Regions from separate parts of the Pseudomonas sp. CAU 1711 genome, predicted to be linked through region 3. Evidence: predicted binding sites of a transcription regulator. Region 3 holds the regulator's gene; each other region holds the start of a gene.

Region 1 (5,066 bases), on a different contig from region 3:
CAGGCGCGCCTGGACGGCCATGTCAGCGTGTTCGTCGGCCAGTCCGGGGTGGGCAAGTCTTCGCTGGTCAACAGCCTGCTGCCGGGCGTGGACACCCGGGTCGGCGAGCTGTCGGAGGTCACCGGCAAGGGCACCCATACCACCACCACGGCGCGCCTGTTCCACTTCCCCGGCGGCGGCGAGCTGATCGACTCGCCCGGCATTCGCGAGTTCGGCCTGGTGCATGTCAGCCGGGACGACGTCGAGGCCGGTTTCATCGAGTTCCGCGACCTGCTCGGCACCTGTCGCTTCCGCGACTGCAAGCACGACCGCGAGCCCGGCTGCGCCCTGCTCCAGGCCCTGGAGGAGGGGCGCATCCAGCCGCAGCGCATGGCCAGCTACCGGCATATCCTGGCCAGCCTGCCCGAACCCGAGTACTGATACGAAGAGGCCGCGACAAGCGCGGCCTCCTTCACTCGCGGGGCTGGTCGATCTGCAGGGTGCCGTCCTCGAAGATGTTCAGGCGCCGGCGCAGCTCGGCCGGCTGCGCCGGCTCGCCCGGCACACCAGCGTCCTGGCCGGGCGCGCTCGCCTCGGTGGGCGCCGCAGGCTCCGCGGGCTCGCCCAGGCCATCGCCATCCTGCTCGCCCTCGATGGCACGCTGGGCCTTCTTGGTCAGCACTATGATGTCGATGCGTCGGTTCACCGGGTTGAGCGGGTCGTTGCGGTCGAACAGCGCCGAGGAGGCGTACCCCACCACCCGCGCCACCCGCTCGTCCGGGTAGCCGCCGGCGACCAGGGTGCGCCGCGCCGCGTTGGCGCGATTGGCCGACAACTCCCAGTTGCCGAACTCGCCGCTGCCGGCGAAGGGCTTGGCGTCGGTGTGGCCGCTGACGCTGATCTTGTTCGGCACCGCCTTGATGGTCTCGGCAAGGATCAGCAGGATGTCCTCGAAATAGGGCTGCAGGCGCGCGCTGCCGAGGTCGAACATGGGCCGGTTCTCGGCGTCCATGATCTGGATGCGCAGGCCGTCCTGGGTGATCTCGAAGAGGATCTGGTCCTTGAACTTCTGCAGCTCGGGGTTCTCGTCGACCTTGGTCTGCAGCTCCTGCAGCAGCAGCTCCAGCCGTTCGCGCTCGACCTGTTCGGCCAGGCTCTCGGCCTGCTCCTTGTCGATCGCGGCCTGCTGGTCGGACTCGGAGTCCACCGTCGCGTCGGCGGCGTCCGGGGCATCCTTCATCTCCGGATTGAGGGTGCGATCCGGCGCCGGCGTCGGCGTGCCGCCCAGGTCGATGACATAGGGACTGGCGCTCTCGGTGAAGCCGATGGGGTCCTGAAAATAACCGGAGATGGCCTTCTTCTGCTCGGGCGTGGCCGAGGACATCAGCCACATCACCAGGAAAAAGGCCATCATGGCGGTAGCGAAGTCGGCGAAGGCGATCTTCCAGGCGCCACCATGGTGGCCACCGGCGGTCTTCTTGACCCGCTTGACCAGTATCGGCTGATTGTTCTCCATGGCTCAGTCTTGGTCAGTTGCCACGCATGGCCTGTTCGAGCTCGGTGAAGCTCGGCCGATGCGCCGGCAGCAGCACCTTGCGCCCGAACTCCACGGCCAGGGTCGGCGGCATGCCGGATGCGGAAGCGACCAGGGTGGCCTTGATCGCCTCGTACAGGTTCAGTTCCTCCTTGGCATCGTGTTCCAGGGCGCCGGCCAGCGGCGCGAAGAAGCCGTAGGAGGCGAGGATGCCGAGGAAGGTACCGACCAGGGCGGTGGCCACCTTCTCGCCGATCTGCGCGTTGTCGGCGGTGGCCAGGATCGACATGGTGATCACGATGCCCAGCACCGCCGCCACGATACCCATGGCCGGCATGCCGTCGGCCACCTTGGCCACCGCGTGGGCCGGGTGTTCGAGCTCCTCCTTGAGGCTGGTGATCTCCATGTCGAAGAGGTTCTCCAGTTCATGGGGCGCCATGTTGCCGCTGGACATGATGCGCAGGTAGTCGCAGATGAAGGCGGTCATCTGCGCGTCCTTGAGAATGGCCGGATACTTGCTGAAGATCGGACTGGCGTTGGGGTCTTCGACATCGGCCTCGATGGCCATCATGCCCTCGCGCCGGCTCTTGTTGAGGATCTCGTAGAGCAGCTTGAGCACTTCCAGATAGAAGGCATGGGTGAAGCGGCTGCTGAACATCGCCAGCGACTTCTTGAACACCGTCATGAAGGCGCTGCTGGGGTTGGCCTGGAGGAAGGCACCGAGGGCCGCACCGCCGATGATCATGACCTCGAAGGGATGCACCAGGGCCATGAGCTTGCCACCGGACAGGATGAAGCCGCCAAAGACGCAGCCGAAAACTACCAGGATGCCGACGATCTTGATCATGAAAATTGAGCTTGCAGAGTCAGTCGAAAGGGTTATTTCAAACAACCCTTCTAATTATCGGAAGTATTGCGCCAGACTATAGGCAGTAAAGGCGAAAAGCCAGTTTGGCTCAACCCGCATGCCCCAATCCGAAAGCCCACCACGCACCCTGGAAGCCTGGCTCAAGCAGCTGGACGCGGCACGCCTGCCCGTCGCCAGTCGGCACCACGAAAACGTCAGGCGCGCGCTGCTGGACGGGCGCAAGTCGCTACGCGACATCGCCGAGTGCATGCAGGACAGCCCGAGCATAGTGCTGGCCATGCTGCGCGAGGCCAACCGCAGTGGTGGCAGCTTCGCCGAGCCGGCCGAGAGCCTGGAGATGGCCCTCAACCGCCTGGGCCTGAAACGCGCGGAAACACTCCTGCAGCAGATGACGGTGCTGGACGAGACGCAGATCCCCCTGCCGCTGCGCCAGCTGCAACTGGTCAGCCTGCACGCCTCGCAACAGGCCAGCGGCCTGTTCGCCGGGCGCCTGGCACGCCTGTGGCAGGAGATCCACTGGGGCAGCCTGCTGTTTCTCGCGCCCCTGTGGCCACTGGTGGCCAGCCAGCCACAGCTGTTCGAGGCCTGGGAGCAGCGCGTGCTGGGCCGTGGCGAGCCGGGCCCCAAGGTCGAGCGCGAGCTGCTCGGCGTACCGCTGTTGCAGCTGTGCCTGGCCCTGGCCCAGCACTGGCGCCTGCCCGAGTGGATAGTCCAGGGTTACCGCCTGCTGGTCGAGGATCGCCGGCGCCTGGTCAAGGCCCTGCACCTGGCCCGCGACAACCAGCACCCCCTGCACCAGCAGCAGATGCTCGACGCAGACCCGGCCCTGCGCCGCTGGCTGACCCAGCCGGGCAACAGCATCCTGCTGGCCAACGGCCTGGCCCTCTCCAGCCACCACAACTGGCGCTGCGAACACCACCTGCGCTGGCAACGCCTGGCCGGCCTGTATCTGCAGACCGCCCTGCCCGACTTGCAGCAGTTGATCCATCAGCAGGCCGCGCAGAGCGCGCGCAGGCACGAGGCGAACGGCCTCTGGCACCCGGCCGAGGCCCTGCTCTGGCCCTGGGACGCCTGTCGCCTGCAGCGCCAGCGCCCGGCCCCTGCGCCCAAGGCCAATGCCGCCCTGGAGCAGTGGAAGCAGCACTGCGCGCGCCTGCTGGCCCAGCCCTCGCCCTTCGCCAACGTGCTGCAGCTGACCGCCTGCGCCGGCCAGGCCCTGCAGGCCGCCGGCATGAGCCGGCTGCTGGTGCTGCTGGCCGACCGCACTCACAGCCGCCTGCTGGCCCAGCAAGCGATCGGACTACCCGCGACGGCGGCGCAGCTGCGCCTGGACCCGGCGCAGAGCCAGGTATTGCGCCGCCTGCTGGCGGAGCCGGGGCAACTGCGCCTGACGCCGGCCAACCTGGCGCAGGTCTCTGCCCTGCTGCCGGGTAGCCTCAAGGCCCTGTTCGACGGCGAGCACCTGCTGCTGCGCTCCATCGCCAGCAATGGCCGGGTGGTGATGCTGCTGGTGGCCGACCAGGGCGGCGGCGAATTCGGCGCCACCGGCGTGCAGGCCTTCGGCAAAACCGTGCAATGCATCGAGCGAGCCCTGGCGACCTTTGCCCGCCGCGGCATGTAGGGTCTGTTGTCGTTTCGGCGCACGCCGCGTTGCAGCGAAAAATCTCGCCAGGCTAGGCGCGGGACGCAGGTAATGGTGATCCCTTGCCAAGTCCCGCAACGACGCATGGCGAGATTTTCCGCGCAACCCGCAGGGACGGGCCAGTTTTTGCGCGGAACGTCGTTACTCGACGGATCATTTGGGCGACCAAACTTCCCGTCTCGCGCCTAGCTCCGCGCAAAAACTGGCTCCGTCGCGGTCGCGGCGAAACGGCAACAGACCCTAACCTTTCCGCTACAATCCGCCTCTTTACTCGCCCTGGAGGCTCCATGTCCGCCTTCTCCGACCTGCCGCTGGTGATCGAGCCGGCCGAACTGGCCACACGCCTGTCCGCCGCCGAGCTGATCCTGGTCGACCTCAGCTCCGCCGCCCGCTATGCCGAGGGGCATATCCCCGACGCGCGCTGGGTCGACGGCAAGCGCACCCAGCTGGGCCAGCCGCCGGCGCCCGGCCTGCTGCCGGAACTGGCGCAACTCGAAGCGCTGTTCGGCGAGCTGGGTCACCGGGCGGATGCGGTCTATGTGGTCTACGACGACGAAGGCGGCGGCTGGGCCGGGCGCTTCATCTGGCTGCTCGACGTGATCGGCCATGGCCGCTACCACTTCCTCAACGGCGGCCTGCAGGCCTGGATGAGCGAAGGCCGCGAACTGAGCCAGGCCGTGCCGGCGCAGGCACGCGGCAGCGCCAGCCTGACCCTGCACGACGAGCCCAGCGCCAGCCGCGCCTATCTGCAGAGCCGCCTGGGCGCCGCCGACCTGGCGGTGTGGGACGCCCGCGCGCCGGACGAATTCAGCGGCGCGAAAGTGCTGGCCGCACGCGGCGGCCATGTACCGGGCGCGGTCAACTTCGAGTGGACCGCCGGCATGGACCCGCAACGCGGCCTGCGCATCCGCGCCGACATGGCCGAGGTGCTGGAGCGTCTCGGCATCACCCGGGACAAGGAAGTGATCACCCATTGCCAGACCCATCGCCGCTCCGGCTTCACCTATGTGGTGGCCAAGGCGCTGGGTTATCCGCGGGTCAAG
Region 2 (5,066 bases), on a different contig from region 3:
CACCGGCCTGCTCGGCGTGCTGTCCGTGCTCTGTTCGTGGAACGAGATCCAGAACCGCGTCGGTTTCTTCCACCTCAACCTGATGTGGATCCTCGGCGGCGTGGTCGGCGTGTTCCTCGCCATCGACCTGTTCCTGTTCTTCTTCTTCTGGGAAATGATGCTGGTGCCGATGTACTTCCTCATCGCGCTCTGGGGTCACAGCGGCAGCAAGGGCCACTCGCGGATCAACGCCGCCACCAAGTTCTTCATCTTCACCCAGGCCAGCGGCCTGATCATGCTGGTGGCGATCCTCGCCCTGGTGCTGGTCAACTACGACGCCACCGGCGTGCTGACCTTCAACTACGCCGACCTGCTGAAGGCCGAGCTGCCGGCCGGTACCGAGTACCTGCTGATGCTCGGCTTCTTCGCCGCCTTCGCCGTGAAGTTCCCGGTGGTGCCGGTGCACTCCTGGCTGCCGGACGCCCACGCCCAGGCGCCGACCGCCGGTTCCGTGGATCTGGCCGGCATCCTGCTGAAGACCGCCGCCTACGGCCTGATGCGCTTCGCCCTGCCGCTGTTCCCCAACGCCTCGGCCGAGTTCGCGCCGATCGCCATGGGCCTCGGCGTGTTCGCCGTCGCCTACGGCGCCTTCCTGTCGTTCGCGCAGACCGACATCAAGCGCCTGGTGGCCTACTCCAGCGTGTCGCACATGGGCTTCGTGCTGATCGCCATCTACTCCGGCAGCCACATCGCCCTGCAGGGCGCGGTGGTGCAGATGATGGCCCACGGCCTGTCCGCCGCCGCCCTGTTCATCCTCTGCGGTCAGCTCTACGAGCGCCTGCACAGCCGCGACTTCCGCGACATGGGCGGCATCTGGGCGCGCATGCCCTGGCTGCCGGGCGTCAGCCTGTTCTTCGCCGCCGCCGCCCTCGGCCTGCCGGGCACCGGCAACTTCGTCGGCGAATTCCTGATCCTGGTCGGCAGCTTCCCGGCCGCGCCCTGGGTAGTGGTGCTGGCCGCCACCGGCCTGGTGTTCGGTTCGGTCTATGCCCTGGCGATGATCCACCGCGCCTACTTCGGCCCGGCTAAGTCGGACGAGCCGCTGCAGGGCCTCAAGGCCCGCGAGCTGTCCATGGTGCTGGGCCTGGCCGTGCTGCTGATCCTCCTCGGCGTCTACCCACAGCCGGTGCTCGACACCTCGGCCGCCAGCATGCACGGCGTGCAGCAGTGGTTCAGCGGCGCCCTCACTCAACTCGCTTCGGTCCGGTAATCACGCGCCATGGAACTGACGACTCAACACTTCATCGCGCTGCTGCCGCTGCTGGTCACCAGCGCCACCATCATCCTGGTGATGCTCGCCGTCGCCTGGAAGCGCAACCACGACCTGACTTTCGTCCTCTCGGTGCTGGGCCTCAACCTGGCGCTGCTGTCGGTGATTCCGGCCCTGGAAGTGACGCCGATCCAGGTCACCCCGCTGCTGCTGGTGGACAAGTTCGCCTGCTACTACATGGCCCTGGTGCTGGCCGCCACCCTGGCCTGCACCACCCTGATCCACGCCTACCTGGGCGGTGAGTCGGGCCGCCAGGGTTATCCGGGCAACCGCGAAGAGCTGTATCTGCTGATGCTGCTGTCGGCCGCCGGCGGCCTGGTGCTGGTCAGCTCCCAGCATCTGGCCGGCCTGTTCATCGGCCTGGAACTGCTGTCGGTGCCGACCTACGGCATGATCGCCTACGCCTTCTTCAACAAGCGCTCGCTGGAGGCCGGCATCAAGTACATGGTGCTGTCGGCCGCCGGCAGCGCCTTCCTGCTGTTCGGCATGGCCCTGCTCTACGCCGAGTCCGGCAGCCTGAGCTTCGCCGGCATCGGCGCCAAGCTGGCGGCCGACGGACTGCCCAGCCTGATCGCGCAGATCGGCATCGGCATGATGCTGATCGGCCTGGCCTTCAAGCTGTCGCTAGTGCCCTTCCACCTGTGGACGCCGGATGTCTACGAGGGCGCCCCGGCGCCGGTCGCCGCCTTCCTGGCCACCGCCAGCAAGGTCGCGGTGTTCGCCGTGCTGCTGCGCCTGTACCAGATATCCCCGGTCACCGCCGGCGGCTGGCTGGAGGGCCTGCTCAGCGCGCTGGCCATCGCCTCGATCCTGTTCGGCAACCTGCTGGCGCTGCTGCAGAACAACCTCAAGCGCCTGCTCGGCTACTCGTCCATCGCCCACTTCGGCTACCTGCTGATCGCCCTGATCGCCAGCAAGGGCCTGGCGGTGGAGGCCATCGGCGTGTACCTGGCCACCTATGTGCTGACCAGCCTGGGCGCGTTCGGCGTGATCACTCTGATGTCCACGCCCTACAGCGGCCGCGATGCCGACGCCCTGTACGAGTACCGCGGCCTGTTCTGGCACCGTCCGTACCTGACCGCCGTGCTCACCGTGATGATGCTGTCGCTGGCCGGCATTCCCCTCACGGCGGGCTTTATCGGCAAGTTCTACGTGGTCGCCGCCGGCGTGCAGGCGCAGCAGTGGTGGCTGCTCGGCGCCCTGGTGCTGGGCAGCGCCATCGGCGTGTTCTACTACCTGCGGGTCATGGTCACCCTGTTCCTGGTCGAGCCCAACCTCAAGCGCCACGACGCGCCGTTCAACTGGGGCCAGCGCGCCGGCGGCATGATGCTGCTGTTCGTCGCCCTGCTCGCCTTCTTCCTCGGCGTCTACCCGCAGCCGCTGCTGGAGCTGGTACAGCAGGCCGGGCTGGTGGCCGTCGCCCACTGAGCGGCCGGCCCGATACAAAAAACGCCACGACTCGGCAAACGAGTCGTGGCGTTTTTGCTTATATGAACTTAAGCGGCTCTGCAGCATGCCGCGCGGGGCAAGGTATCGGCCTAGGCCAAGCCGGAGCGGATCGCTCGGCGCGGACACAGGCAACCCGTGCGAAATTCCGAACCCCATGTGCATGATTCTTGCCTAGGGGCTCATGAGCGGCTCAATATGCTCGCAAACAGTCAAGTATCCGCCGCTCGCTCCGATACATGACGTAGCAGTCTGAACTCATAAGGACCCGCCCATGCTGTCGCGCCTGTCCATCCAGTGGAAAATCACCCTGCTCGCCGGCCTCTGCCTGCTGGCCATAGTGACCTTGCTGGTGGGCGCCTCGCTCTACCAGTCCACCCACAGCGCCGCCCTGGTCAAAGCCTCCAGCTCGGCCATGCTGGAGGAGTCGGCGCGCCTGCGCATGGCCGCTCGTGGCGAGCTGCAGGGCATCCGCATCCAGCGCTACTTCATGGATGCCTACCAGTACGGCAAGGGCTTCTCGCGCCAGGTGCTGTTCCTCAAGGAGCAGGCGGAAAAGCGCTTCCTCGACGCCTTCGACCTGCGCGAGGACATGACCCGTCAGGTGCGCTCCGCGCTGGAGGCCAACCCCAACCTGCTCGGCCTCTACCTGGTGTTCGAGGCCAATGCGCTGGACGGCAAGGACGAGCTGTTCGCCGGCATGCCCGAGCTGGGCAGCAACGACAAGGGGCGCTTCTCGCTCTACTGGTCGCAGGGCACCCCGGGCACCCTGGAGTCCGAGTCGATGGACGAGGAGATGCTCGGCGACACCACCGCCGGCCCCAGCGGCACCCCCTACAACGCCTGGTACACCTGCCCCCGCGACAGCCGCATGGCCTGCGTGCTGGACCCCTACTTCGACGAGGTCAACGGCGAACAGGTGCTGATGACCAGCATCGCCTTCCCCCTCGAGCAGGGCGGCAAGGTCATCGGCGTGCTCGGCGTCGATATCAGCCTGGAGAGCCTGCAGCAGATCGCCGAGCAGGCCAACCGCGAGCTGTACGATGGTCAGGGCCATGTGAGCATACTCAGCCCGGCCGGCCTGTTGGCCGGGCATAGCCGCGACAGCAGCCAGCTGAGCAAGCCCCTGAAAAGCGTCTTCGTCGACCAGGGGGCCGAGATCACCGCCCTGCTGGCCGCCGGCAAGGCCGCATTCCTCGAGCACGAGGACGAACTGCGCGTGTTCGAGCCGCTGCTGCCGATCCCCGAGTCCAAGCCCTGGGGCGTGCTGCTGGAGGCTCCGCAGCAGGCCCTGCTCGGCCCGGCACTCAAACTGGAACGGCAGCTGGACGAGCGCCGTACCGGCGACACGGCCTTCTCCATCGGCCTCGCCCTGCTGGCCACATTCGCCGGCCTGCTGCTGATGTGGCTGACCGCGCGCGGCGTGACCCGGCCGATCCTGGGCGTGGCCGCCATGCTGCAGAACATCGCCAGCGGCGAGGGCGACCTGACTCGCCGCCTGGAGTACGCCAAGCACGACGAACTGGGTGAGCTGGCCGGCTGGTTCAACCGTTTCCTCGACAAGCTGCAACCGATCATCGCCGACGTGAAGCGCACGGTGCAGGACGCCCGCAGTACCGCCGACCAGTCCGCCGCCATCGCCAGCCAGACCAGCGATGGCATGCAGCAGCAGTTCCGCGAGGTGGAGCAGGTGGCCACCGCCTCCCAGGAAATGAGCGCCACGGCCCACGACGTGGCCAACAATGCCGCACAGGCCGCCGAGGCCGCCCGCGGTGCCGACGCCGCGACCCGCGAGGGCCTGGCGGTGATCGACCGCACTACCCTGTCCATCGAGCAGCTGGCCAGCGAACTGAACGCGGCCATGCACGAGGTGGAGAGCCTGGCCAGCAGCAGCGAGCAGATCGGTTCGGTGCTGGAGGTGATCCGCGCCATCGCCGAGCAGACCAACCTGCTGGCCCTCAACGCCGCCATCGAGGCGGCCCGCGCCGGCGAGGCCGGGCGCGGCTTCGCCGTGGTCGCCGACGAGGTGCGCAACCTGGCCAAGCGCACCCAGGACTCGGTGGAGGAAATCCGCCAGGTGATCGAGAACCTGCAGAGCGGAACCCGCGACGTGGTCGGTTCCATGCACAGCAGCCACAAGCAGGCGCAGGGCAGCGTCGAGCTGGTCGAGCAGGCGGTGGCGGCACTGCGCCGCATCGGCGACGCGGTGGGCGTGATCAACGACATGAACCTGCAGATCGCCTCGGCCGCCGAGGAACAGAGCGCGGTGGCCGAGGAGGTCAACCGCAACGTGGCCAGTATCCGCGATGTC
Region 3 (5,066 bases):
TCGCGCGGCTCGCCGTACCCAGCATGCACGTACTGGCCTACCAGGAAATACCGGACAACAAGCAGGTCACGATCGTCGCCACGGTCGGCCAGAACTGAGGGCTCTAAGCCATGCAAGTCAAACGCTTCTTCGCCGCCGATATGCGTACCGCCATGAAACTGGTGCGTGATGAACTGGGCGCCGACGCCGCCATCATCGGCAATCGCCGGGTGGCCGGCGGGGTGGAGCTGACCGCGGCGCTGGACTACCAGCCGGTGACGCCGGCGCGCCAGGCCAATCCCGCGCTGGAGGCCGAGCTGCGCAAGACCCAGGCGAAGATCGCCGGTGCCCAGGCCGAACTGGCCATTCGCGCCGTGGCCGACCAGGGCAAGAATCGCCAGCTGTTCGCCAACGAATCGCTGATCGCACCGGAGCTGCCGGCCACCGCGGTCAAGCTGCAGCGTCCGGTCGCTGCCCCGCAGCCGCAGGCCAAGCCGGCCGCCGCGGCGGTGGACCAGCGTGCCCTGGACGCCATGCGTTTCGAACTGCACGGCCTGCGCGAGTTGATCGAAGTGCAGCTGGGCTCGATCGCCTGGGGCCAGCTGCAGAATCGCAAGCCGCAGCAGGCCAGCCTGTGGCGCCGCCTGCAGCGCATGGGCCTGCCCGCCGAACTGTCCAAGGCGCTGTTGGAGCGGGTAGCCAAGGTCGCCGATGCCAAGCAGGCCTGGCGCCTGCTGCTGGCGCACCTGGCACATGCGATCAAGACCCCGGCCGTCGAGCCGCTGGAGGAGGGCGGGGTGATCGCCCTGGTCGGCCCGGCCGGCATGGGCAAGACCACCACCCTGGCCAAGCTGGCCGCGCGCTATGTGCTGAAGTACGGCGCGCAGAGCATCGCCCTGGTCAGCATGGACAGCTTCCGCATCGGCGCCCAGGAGCAGATCAAGACTCTCGGCCGCATCCTCAACGTGCCGGTGACCCAGGTCGAGCCGGGCCAGTCGCTGGCCCAGGCCCTGGCACCGCTGGCGCGCAAGCGCGTGGTGCTGGTCGACACCGCCGGCCTGCCGGGCAACGACCCGGCCCTGCGCCTGCAGCTGGACAGCCTGGCCGCCCGCGGCATCAAGGCCAAGAGCTATCTGGTGCTGGCCGCCACCAGCCAGGCCCAGGTACTCAAGGCCGCCTATCACAGTTACAAGCGCTGCGGCCTGGCCGGGTGCATCCTGAGCAAGGTGGACGAGGCGGCCAATCTGGGCGAGGTGCTGGGGCTGGCTATCAGCCAGCATCTCCCGGTAGCCTATCTGGCGGATGGGCCGAAGATTCCGGACGATCTGCAGGTGCCGCGCAGCCATCAGCTGGTGAGCCGCGCGGTGAGTCTGCAGGTCGCCGAGGACCCCTGCGAGGAGGCCATGGCCGACCTCTTTGCCGATCTCTATCACCCGCGTCGCGCGGGCTAGGGCAGGCGCCGGCGGACAAGGCGTTCTAGTGTGTAGGAAAGGGTCGGTGTAGTTGCCCGACCAGCCCAGACCAGGCAAGACAAGGTAAGAGAAGAACATGGGTAGTATGCATCCCGTACAGGTGATCGCGGTGACTGGCGGCAAGGGCGGCGTCGGCAAGACCAACGTGTCGGTGAATCTGTCGCTGGCCCTGGCCGACCTCGGTCGGCGGGTCATGCTGATGGACGCCGACCTGGGTCTGGCCAACGTCGACGTGCTGCTCGGCCTCAGCCCCAAACGCACCCTGGCCGACGTGATCAACGGCGAGTGCGACCTCAAGGATGTGCTGATCCAGGGGCCCGGCGGCATCCGCATCGTGCCTGCTGCATCCGGCACCCAGAGCATGGTGCAGTTGTCGCCGGTGCAACATGCCGGCCTGATCCAGGCCTTCAGCGACATCAGCGACAACCTCGACGTGCTGGTGATCGACACCGCCGCCGGCATCGGCGACGGCGTGGTCAGCTTCGTGCGCGCCGCCCAGGAGGTGCTGGTGGTGGTCTGCGACGAGCCGACCTCGATCACCGACGCCTACGCGCTGATCAAACTGCTCAACCGCGACTTCGGCCTGAGCCGCTTCCGCGTGCTGGCCAACATGGCCCACAGCCCGCAGGAAGGGCGCAACCTCTTTGCTAAACTGACCAAAGTAACCGACCGTTTCCTCGATGTGGCTTTGCAGTATGTAGGCGCAGTTCCCTACGACGAGTCCGTCCGCAAGGCCGTGCAGAAACAACGCGCGGTGTACGAAGCCTTCCCGCGCTCGAAATGCGCACTGGCGTTCAAGGCGATCGCCCAGAAAGTCGACAGCTGGCCGCTTCCGGCCAACCCGCGCGGCCATCTGGAGTTCTTCGTCGAGCGCCTGGTGCAGCAGCCGGTCGCGGGGTCGGCCGTATGACAGCAGCCAGTGGACTTCGCATGTACAACAAGGCGCAGGCGCAGGATTCCCAGCATCAGCTGATCGAGCGTTATGCGCCGCTGGTCAAGCGCATCGCCTATCACCTGCTGGCCCGTCTGCCCGCCAGCGTGCAAGTCGACGATCTGATGCAGGCCGGCATGATCGGCCTGCTGGAGGCGGCCAAGAAATACGATGGCAGCAAGGGCGCCAGTTTCGAGACCTATGCCGGTATCCGCATCCGTGGCGCCATGCTCGACGAAGTGCGCAAGGGCGATTGGGCGCCGCGTTCGGTGCATCGCAACACCCGGATGGTCAGCGACGCCATCCGCGTTATCGAGGCGCGCACCGGAAGAGATGCTAAAGATCAAGAGGTTGCGGCCGAACTCCAATTGAGTCTCGAGGATTACTACGGCATTCTTGGCGACACTTTGGGCAGCCGCCTGTTCAGCTTCGACGACCTGATGCAGGACGGCGAGCATGGCGGTCTGCAGGAGGACAGCAGCAGCCATTCCGGCCCTCTGCACGGGCTGGTGGACGAACGCTTCCAGTCGGCGCTGGCCGAGGCCATCGCCAATCTGCCGGAGCGTGAACGGCTGGTGCTGTCGCTTTACTACGATGAAGAACTGAATCTGAAGGAAATCGGCGAGGTTCTGGGGGTCAGCGAGTCCCGGGTCAGCCAGTTGCACAGTCAGTGCGCCGCACGTTTGCGGGCACGGTTGAGCGAGTGGCGGGCCAGCTGACGCGGAGCCGGTTTCATGATTTGCGGCGCCGCCGGGCCACCGGCGGCGTTTAGGACTGTACGGAGGTCGACTTGGACAAGAACATGAAAATCCTCATCGTTGACGATTTCTCGACGATGCGACGGATCATCAAGAACCTCCTGCGCGATCTGGGGTTCACCAACACCGCAGAGGCCGACGACGGCAACACCGCGCTGCCCATGTTGCAGAGCGGCAGCTTCGACTTTCTGGTGACCGACTGGAACATGCCCGGCATGACCGGCATCGATCTGCTGCGCGCGGTACGCGCGGACGAGCGCCTGAAGACTCTGCCGGTGCTGATGGTCACCGCCGAGGCCAAGCGCGAGCAGATCATCGAAGCGGCCCAGGCCGGGGTGAACGGCTATGTGGTCAAGCCGTTCACGGCCCAGGTGCTGAAGGAGAAGATCGAGAAGATCTTCGAACGGGTTAACGGCTGATGTACGCCGCGAGGGCGCTATGGCACACGACGATTCACACCTGGGCGAACTCGAGTCGACCCTGAAACAGCACGCCACCCAGTTGGTCGAGAGTCTGGAGAAGGGGCGTTTCGGCGAAGCCGTGGGCCTGATACATGAGCTGAACAAGGCTCGTGATAATGGTTTGTATCAGGAGATCGGCAAGCTCACCCGCGAGCTGCACAACGCGATAGTCAATTTCCAGATCGACCCGCGCAATCCGCATGCGCAGGAGATCTCGCAGATCACCGACGCCACCGAGCGGCTGTCCTACGTGGTGCAGATGACCGAGAAGGCGGCCAATCGCACTATGGACCTGGTCGAGCAGAGCGCGCCGCTGGTCAACGACCTGGGCGACGAGGCCAAGAGCCTGGCCAGCGATTGGGGCAGGTTCATGCGTCGCGAGATGGACGCCGACGCCTTTCGCGATCTGGCCAAGCGCATCGAACTGTTCCTCGCCCGCAGCGAGCGCGACAGTCAGAAGCTCTCCGGCCACTTGAACGACATCCTGCTGGCGCAGGACTTCCAGGATCTGACCGGACAGGTGATCAAGCGCGTGACCCAGTTGGTCACCGAGGTCGAGCGCGATCTGCTCAAGCTGATGCTGATGGCCAGTCATGTCGACCGCTTCGCCGGTATCGAGCACGACATGGAGGCGCTTCGCGCCGAGCAGCTACAACAAAAAGAGCCTTCCAAAGGTGAAGGTCCGCAGATACATGCCGATAAGCGTGAAGACGTCGCTGCCAGTCAGGACGATGTCGACGATCTGCTGTCCAGCCTTGGATTTTAGGGCTCTAACAGAGCCTCTGGAGCGCACCGATGAGCTTCGACGCCGATGAAGAAATCCTCCAGGACTTCCTGGTAGAGGCCGGCGAAATTCTCGAACAGCTGTCCGAGCAACTGGTCGAGCTGGAAAGCCGGCCGGAAGACATGGACCTGCTCAACGCCATCTTCCGCGGCTTCCATACCGTCAAGGGCGGCGCGGGTTTCCTCCAGCTCAACGAGCTGGTGGAGTGCTGCCATATCGCGGAAAACGTCTTCGACATCCTGCGCAAGGGCGAGCGGCACGTCACTCCCGAGCTGATGGACGTGGTGTTGCAGGCCCTGGACGCGGTCAACGAGATGTTCGGCCAGGTGCGCGAGCGTACCGAGCCGACGCCGGCCTCGCCCGCGCTGCTGGCCGCGCTGTCGCGTCTGGCCGAGCCGGAGAGTGCCGATGAAGCGGCTGCCGTTGTCGCGGCCGAGCCAGAGCCCGAGCCTGAGCCGGAACCCGAAGACCCGGCCTCCGGCGATATCACCGACAGCGAGTTCGAGCAGTTGCTGAATGCCATAGGCGAGCAGCCCGCGGCCGAGGCGCCAGCCCCCGCGGGTGGCGGCGACGATATCACCGACGACGAGTTCGAGGCGCTGCTGGATCAGCTGCACGGCAAGGGCAAGTTCAGCGGCCCGGCCGAGGAGCCGGCGCCGGCGGCCAAGCCTGCGGCCGCAC
Region 4 (5,066 bases), on a different contig from region 3:
GTCGCCGACATCCACCCGGCGGATGCCGATGGTGCCGGCGAAGGGGGCGAGGATGCGTTTCTTGTTCAGCTCGGCCTTGAGCTGGGTGACGCTGGCCTCGGCCTTGAGCAGTTCGGCGTTGAGGCGGTCGAACTCGCTCTTGGAGATCGCCTGGCGCTTGATCAGGTTCTGCCCGCGTTCGTACTCCACTCGGGCCAGGGCGCGCACCGCCTCGGCGGTGGCGAGGATGGCGCGCTCCACCTCGCTGTCCAGCTGCAGCAGCGGCTGGCCGAGGGCGACCTGCTCGCCGGACTGGAACAGCACCTGGTGTACGGTGCCCAGCACCTCGGCGGTGAGGTCCACGCCCTGGTAGGCCTTGAGTGTACCGATGGCCGGCAGGCGGCTCTGCCACTGGCGTTCAGTGGCCGTCACCGCGGTGACGCTGATGGCGGGTTGCGGCGCCGAGAACATCTCGGCCATCTGCATGAAGGAGAAGAACTTGTAGGCACCGAGAGCGGCCACCACGAGGATGACCGCGCCCAGCATGACGAGCATGCGGCGAAACAGCATATTCCAGTTCCTTGGCGAGGCGATGTGCGCCTGGGAATAAAAAAGAAGCCGGCACGTTAGTACCAGTTGACGGTTAAGTCAAAAAAAGCCGGTTGCAAAAAGTTGCCCCACTATTGTGGCGCATCGACTCGCGGGGAAAAACACACAGTTGACCGGCCAATAGGCACATCCCTGTGCCGCTTGAAAGGTTCAGGCGCCGAGCCGCCGGGTCACCGCGCTCAGCTCGCCGGACAGGCTGTGCAGGTTCTGGCTGGCGGCCTGGGTGCGTTCGACGTTTTCCTGGTTGGCGCTGGCGATGGCGGTGATCTCGGTGAGGTTGCGCGAGATGTCCTCGGCCACCGAGGTCTGCTCCTCGGCGGCGGTGGCGATCTGCCGGTTCATGTCGCGGATCGCCTCCACCGCGCCGGTGATGCGCTCCAGCATGGCGCCGGCCTCGGTCACCTGGGTCACGCCTTCCTCGCTGCGGCTCTGCCCGCTCTCGATGGCGCGTACCGCGTTGAGCGCGCCGGACTGCACGTTGTCGATGATCTGGTGGATCTCGGCGGTGGATTCGGCGGTGCGCTGGGCCAGGGTGCGCACCTCGTCGGCCACCACGGCGAAGCCGCGGCCCTGCTCGCCGGCGCGGGCCGCCTCGATGGCGGCGTTGAGGGCCAGCAGGTTGGTCTGCTCGGCGATGCCGCGGATCACCTCCAGCACCTTGCCGATGCGCCCGCTGTCGGCCTCCAGGCGGCGAATCACTTCGGCGGTGTTGGCGATCTCGCCGCGCATGCCGGTGATGGTCTGGATGGTCGACTCCATCACCTTGCCGCCCTGGCGTGCCGAGCCGTCGGCATCGTCGGCGGCGTGCGCGGCTTCGGCGGCATGGCGCGCCACCTCCTGGGCGGTGGCGGACATCTGGTTCATGGCGGTGGCGACCTGGTCGGTGCGCTCGAACTGCTCGTTGATGCCCTGGGTCATGCGCGAGGCGATCTGGTTCAGCTCGCCGCTGGCGTTGTCCAGGTTATCGCTGCTCTGGCGCAGGCTCTCGGTGGTGCCGGCGAGGAAGTCGCGCAGGGTGTTGGCGGCGATGGCCAGCAGGCCCAGCTCGTCGCGGCGGTTGGTCTCCACCCGCTGGCCGAACTGGCCATGGCTGAGCTGGTCGACGTGGCTGATCAGATGGCGGATCGGAATGATCAGGTGGCGGTTGACCAGCCACAGGCTGAACAGGGCGATCACCACGCTGGCGCCCAGCATGATCAGGGTGCCGAGCAGTATGGTGCGCTCGGCGTTGGCATTGATCCGTCCGGCCTGGCTGGCGCTCTGCTCGCGCAGATGTTCGACCAGTTCGCTCATCTGCTCGCTGGCGGCGCGGTCGATGCCCTTGACCGCGGCGTCGCCGGCCTTGGCATCGCCGCTGGCGGCGACGAAGGCGTCGCGGCCCTTGCGGTAGTTGGCGCCGAGGCTCTGGTGCTCGCTGCGCAGGCGCTCGACCTGGCCTCTCAGCGCGGCATCGTTCCTGGCCAGGTTGGACAGCTCGCCGAGTATGTCCTGCACCTTGCGTTCCTGGGCCTCGAACTGGCCCCAGTACTTGTTCAGGTTGTCGCTGTCCTGGCCGCGCAGCAGGACGTTCTTCCACTCCTGGACCTGGATCTTGAACTCGACGTTGGCCGAGTCGATCAGGCGGGCGGCCTGCAACGGGCCGTCGAGCAGGCCGCGATAGGCCTGCATGCCGCCGGAAAGGAAGCTGAAGCAGGCCAGGGCGGTGATCAGGATCAGCGCCAGGCTGCCGCCGAGCAGGGCGAGTATCTGCGCGCGCAGGGATTTTTGCAGGAACATAGGGGTGGCCTCGTGACGGGTGATAGCCTCCGGCGCCGAGGCGCCGGAATTGCGGATATCCCTATCGATCGGCGATGGCGCGCCGCTGGCATCGGCTGGCGATGCCCAACTCAGTATAGGTCGGCAGCAAGGTGCCGACCTTAAGCCTCGATCCCGGGTTTCTGCCGCGGGTCGCGCGCTCAGGCCAGGCGCAGGTGGTTGTCCCACAGCCCGGCCGGCAGCTGCAGCGCTTCGGCGACTATGCGCTCGCCGCGGCAGTGGTACAGGCGGCAGCGCCCCTGGCCGGAGGTGACCACGAAGCCGTCGCGCACCGCGCCGACGCCGGCGCAGTCCGGCAGCGGCACATCCAGCAGCAGCTCGCTGCTGTCCAGGTGCCAGACGAAGAAGCGGTTGCCGCGCGGCGCGGTCAGCGCCAGCAGGCGCAGCTCGTCGTGGATCGCCAGACTGGCGGTGTACTGGCTCATCGCCGCACGTTGCGCCTCGCCCAGGGGGAAGGGCTGGAACGGCTGGCCGGGACGCTTGATCGCCAGCAGCGGCACCTTGTCCAGCGGGTCGCCCTGATACTGCTGGCCGGACACCAGGGTGCCGTCGGCGGCCACGGCCAGGTGACGCACGCTGTTCATCCGCTCGGGCAGCCGCTCCTTGCTGATCAGCCGGCCGTCGCGGTGCATCAGCACCAGGCTCGGCTCCATGGCGTCGAGGTTCATCATCACCCGGCTGTCGGCCTCGGTGCGGATGCCGCCGTTGGCCACCACCAGCGACTCGCCGCCGGGCAGCCAGAGCAGCTGGTGCGGGCCGACGCCGTGGCTGCTGTGCTCGCCCTCGCGCACCAGTTGCCGGCCCTGCAGGCGATAGACGCCGAGCACGCCGCGGCCGGGCTCGGAGGTGTCGTTCTCGGTGGCGTAGAACCACTCGCCGCTGCGGTGGAACAGGCCGTGGCCGTAGAAATGGCGATCCGCCGGGGTGACCAGGGTCTGCAGCAGGCGGCCGTCGCGGGTATCGATCAGGTAACTCTCACGGCTCGGCCGGCGGCCGACGAACAGCGCCAGCGGCAGCTGCGGGTGCGCCGCCACGTCGTGACAGCGCTCGCTCACCCGGGTGGCGAACACCCGGCTGCCGTCCAGGCGATAACCCACGGCGTAATGCCGGCCGTCGCTGTCGTCGCGGGCCGACAGCAGCAGCGGCTGGGCGCCGTGACCGAGCCACTGCCAAGCGCCGAGGGCTCCGGCGGCCAGGCCCAGGCCACCGAGGCCGAGGAGGGTTCTGCGCTGCATTTCAGTCGCCGTCGTGGGCGTTGAAGCCCAGCTGCACGCCGAGCGCCTTGGCCAGCTCGCCACCCTGCAGGCGGTGCAGCTGATCGAGGCTGTCGTAGAAGGCGTTCAGTTCGGCGCGGCCGGCCTCCTCGGCCAGCAGCTCGCCCAGGGGGCGCTGCAGGGCGGCCAGCTGCTGGCGGGTGGCGGCATATTGCCGGTCGATCCGCGCGGCCAGTTCGCCCTGGTCGGCGTCGAGCAGGGTACGCAGGCCATCCTGGTCGGCCCCCAGCCACAGGCGCTCGGCGCTGCCCAGGGCGGCGGCCAGGCTGGCCAGGCTGGCGCTGCTGCGCCAGAACTCGGCCTGGTAGGGTTGCGGCACGCCCTTGCCTTGCCGGCCGAGGGCGGTGCCGAGTTTCTTCTTCAGTCCGTCGATGCCGCTCACCTGGGTGCGCAGCAGTTCGGTCACCGCCTCGGCCGCCTCGGCATAGCGCGCGTTGGGGAAGTGCTTGAGCTGGGCGGCCATGCCGTCGTCGCCCTGCCACAGACCGAGCACTGCGCCGGAGAGCTTCTGCTGGTGTTCGCCGATGGCGGCGAGCAGCGGGCAGTAGCGGGCCTTCTGCGCCGCGTCGGAGAGGTCGATGGCGGCATCGAACAGCACGTATTCGTAGGCGCTCAGGCCCTGCACCACCACGCTGGCCTTCTCCACGTCGGCCTGAGTCAGTTGCGGCTTGCTCTTCAGCAGGGCCTCGACCTGGCGCTGCACCAGGTTCTTCTTGTCCGGCCAGAACTGCACCTGCCAGGCGCGGTTGCCCTCGGCCAGCGGACCGACCAGCAGCGGCTGCAGGGCCGCCCAGCTGGCGACGTCGGCGAGGAAGGCCTGCTGCGCGGCGCCCAGGTCCTGACTGCCGGCGCAGAAGGCCCTGGCGCTCTCGGCCAGTTGCCGGTTGGAATTGTCCCAGGCGCCATAGGCCGGCAGCAGCACGCCGTCGGTCAGGGCGCTGCTGGCCTGCTGTTGCGGGTCCTGCGGGGCGCAGGCGGCGAGGCCGAGGGCGAGCAGGGCGATGGCGAGGGGCGAGCGGATCATGCCGGGCTCCTTAGAGTGAGTTGAGGAAGGCCAGCAGCGCGTCGCGCTCGCCGGCAGCGAAGTCGACCACGGCCTGGCGCGAGCGTTCCGCCTCGCCGCCGTGCCAGAGGATGGCCTCCAGCAGGTTGCGGGCGCGGCCGTCGTGGAGGAACTGGGTGTGGCCGTTGACCGCCTCGGTCAGGCCTATGCCCCACAGCGGCGCGGTGCGCCACTGGCGACCGTTGGCGAGGAACTCGGGACGGCCGTCGGCCAGGCCCTCGCCCATATCGTGCAGTAATAGGTCCGTATAGGGGCGAATGGTCTGGCTGGCCAGCTCCGGCTCGGCCGCGTCGGTGGCGGTGACGAAACTGGGTGTGTGGCATTTC

The links. Region 3 encodes FliA, which starts transcription of late flagellar genes. Its sites were predicted from a motif close to CTAAAGTTTNNNNNNNNNNNGCCGNTAA; they were not measured.
Region 1: the regulator FliA is predicted to act here: its motif matches at 2,415-2,442, upstream of motA (flagellar motor stator protein MotA).
Region 2: the regulator FliA is predicted to act here: its motif matches at 2,967-2,994, upstream of AAFN46_RS06435 (methyl-accepting chemotaxis protein).
Region 4: the regulator FliA is predicted to act here: its motif matches at 2,482-2,509, upstream of AAFN46_RS11105 (methyl-accepting chemotaxis protein).

The regions. Positions count from the first base shown of each region.
Region 1 covers NZ_JBDQQT010000001.1:64,467-69,532, reverse strand. Annotated here, with positions in the region: gene rsgA (small ribosomal subunit biogenesis GTPase RsgA) at 1-420, shown strand, start outside; gene motB (flagellar motor protein MotB) at 452-1,495, opposite strand; gene motA (flagellar motor stator protein MotA) at 1,509-2,360, opposite strand; gene AAFN46_RS00255 (HDOD domain-containing protein) at 2,479-4,002, shown strand; gene AAFN46_RS00250 (rhodanese-like domain-containing protein) at 4,311-5,066, shown strand, end outside.
Region 2 covers NZ_JBDQQT010000004.1:263,092-268,157, forward strand. Annotated here, with positions in the region: gene nuoM (NADH-quinone oxidoreductase subunit M) at 1-1,249, shown strand, start outside; gene nuoN (NADH-quinone oxidoreductase subunit NuoN) at 1,259-2,737, shown strand; gene AAFN46_RS06435 (methyl-accepting chemotaxis protein) at 3,030-5,066, shown strand, end outside.
Region 3 covers NZ_JBDQQT010000012.1:129,593-134,658, forward strand. Annotated here, with positions in the region: gene flhA (flagellar biosynthesis protein FlhA) at 1-98, shown strand, start outside; gene flhF (flagellar biosynthesis protein FlhF) at 111-1,430, shown strand; gene fleN (flagellar synthesis regulator FleN) at 1,528-2,361, shown strand; gene fliA (RNA polymerase sigma factor FliA) at 2,358-3,101, shown strand; gene AAFN46_RS14995 (chemotaxis response regulator CheY) at 3,185-3,559, shown strand; gene AAFN46_RS15000 (protein phosphatase CheZ) at 3,579-4,367, shown strand; gene AAFN46_RS15005 (chemotaxis protein CheA) at 4,397-5,066, shown strand, end outside.
Region 4 covers NZ_JBDQQT010000008.1:134,654-139,719, reverse strand. Annotated here, with positions in the region: gene AAFN46_RS11110 (efflux RND transporter periplasmic adaptor subunit) at 1-549, opposite strand, end outside; gene AAFN46_RS11105 (methyl-accepting chemotaxis protein) at 739-2,364, opposite strand; gene AAFN46_RS11100 (DUF1513 domain-containing protein) at 2,544-3,638, opposite strand; gene AAFN46_RS11095 (imelysin family protein) at 3,640-4,701, opposite strand; gene AAFN46_RS11090 (di-heme oxidoredictase family protein) at 4,712-5,066, opposite strand, start outside.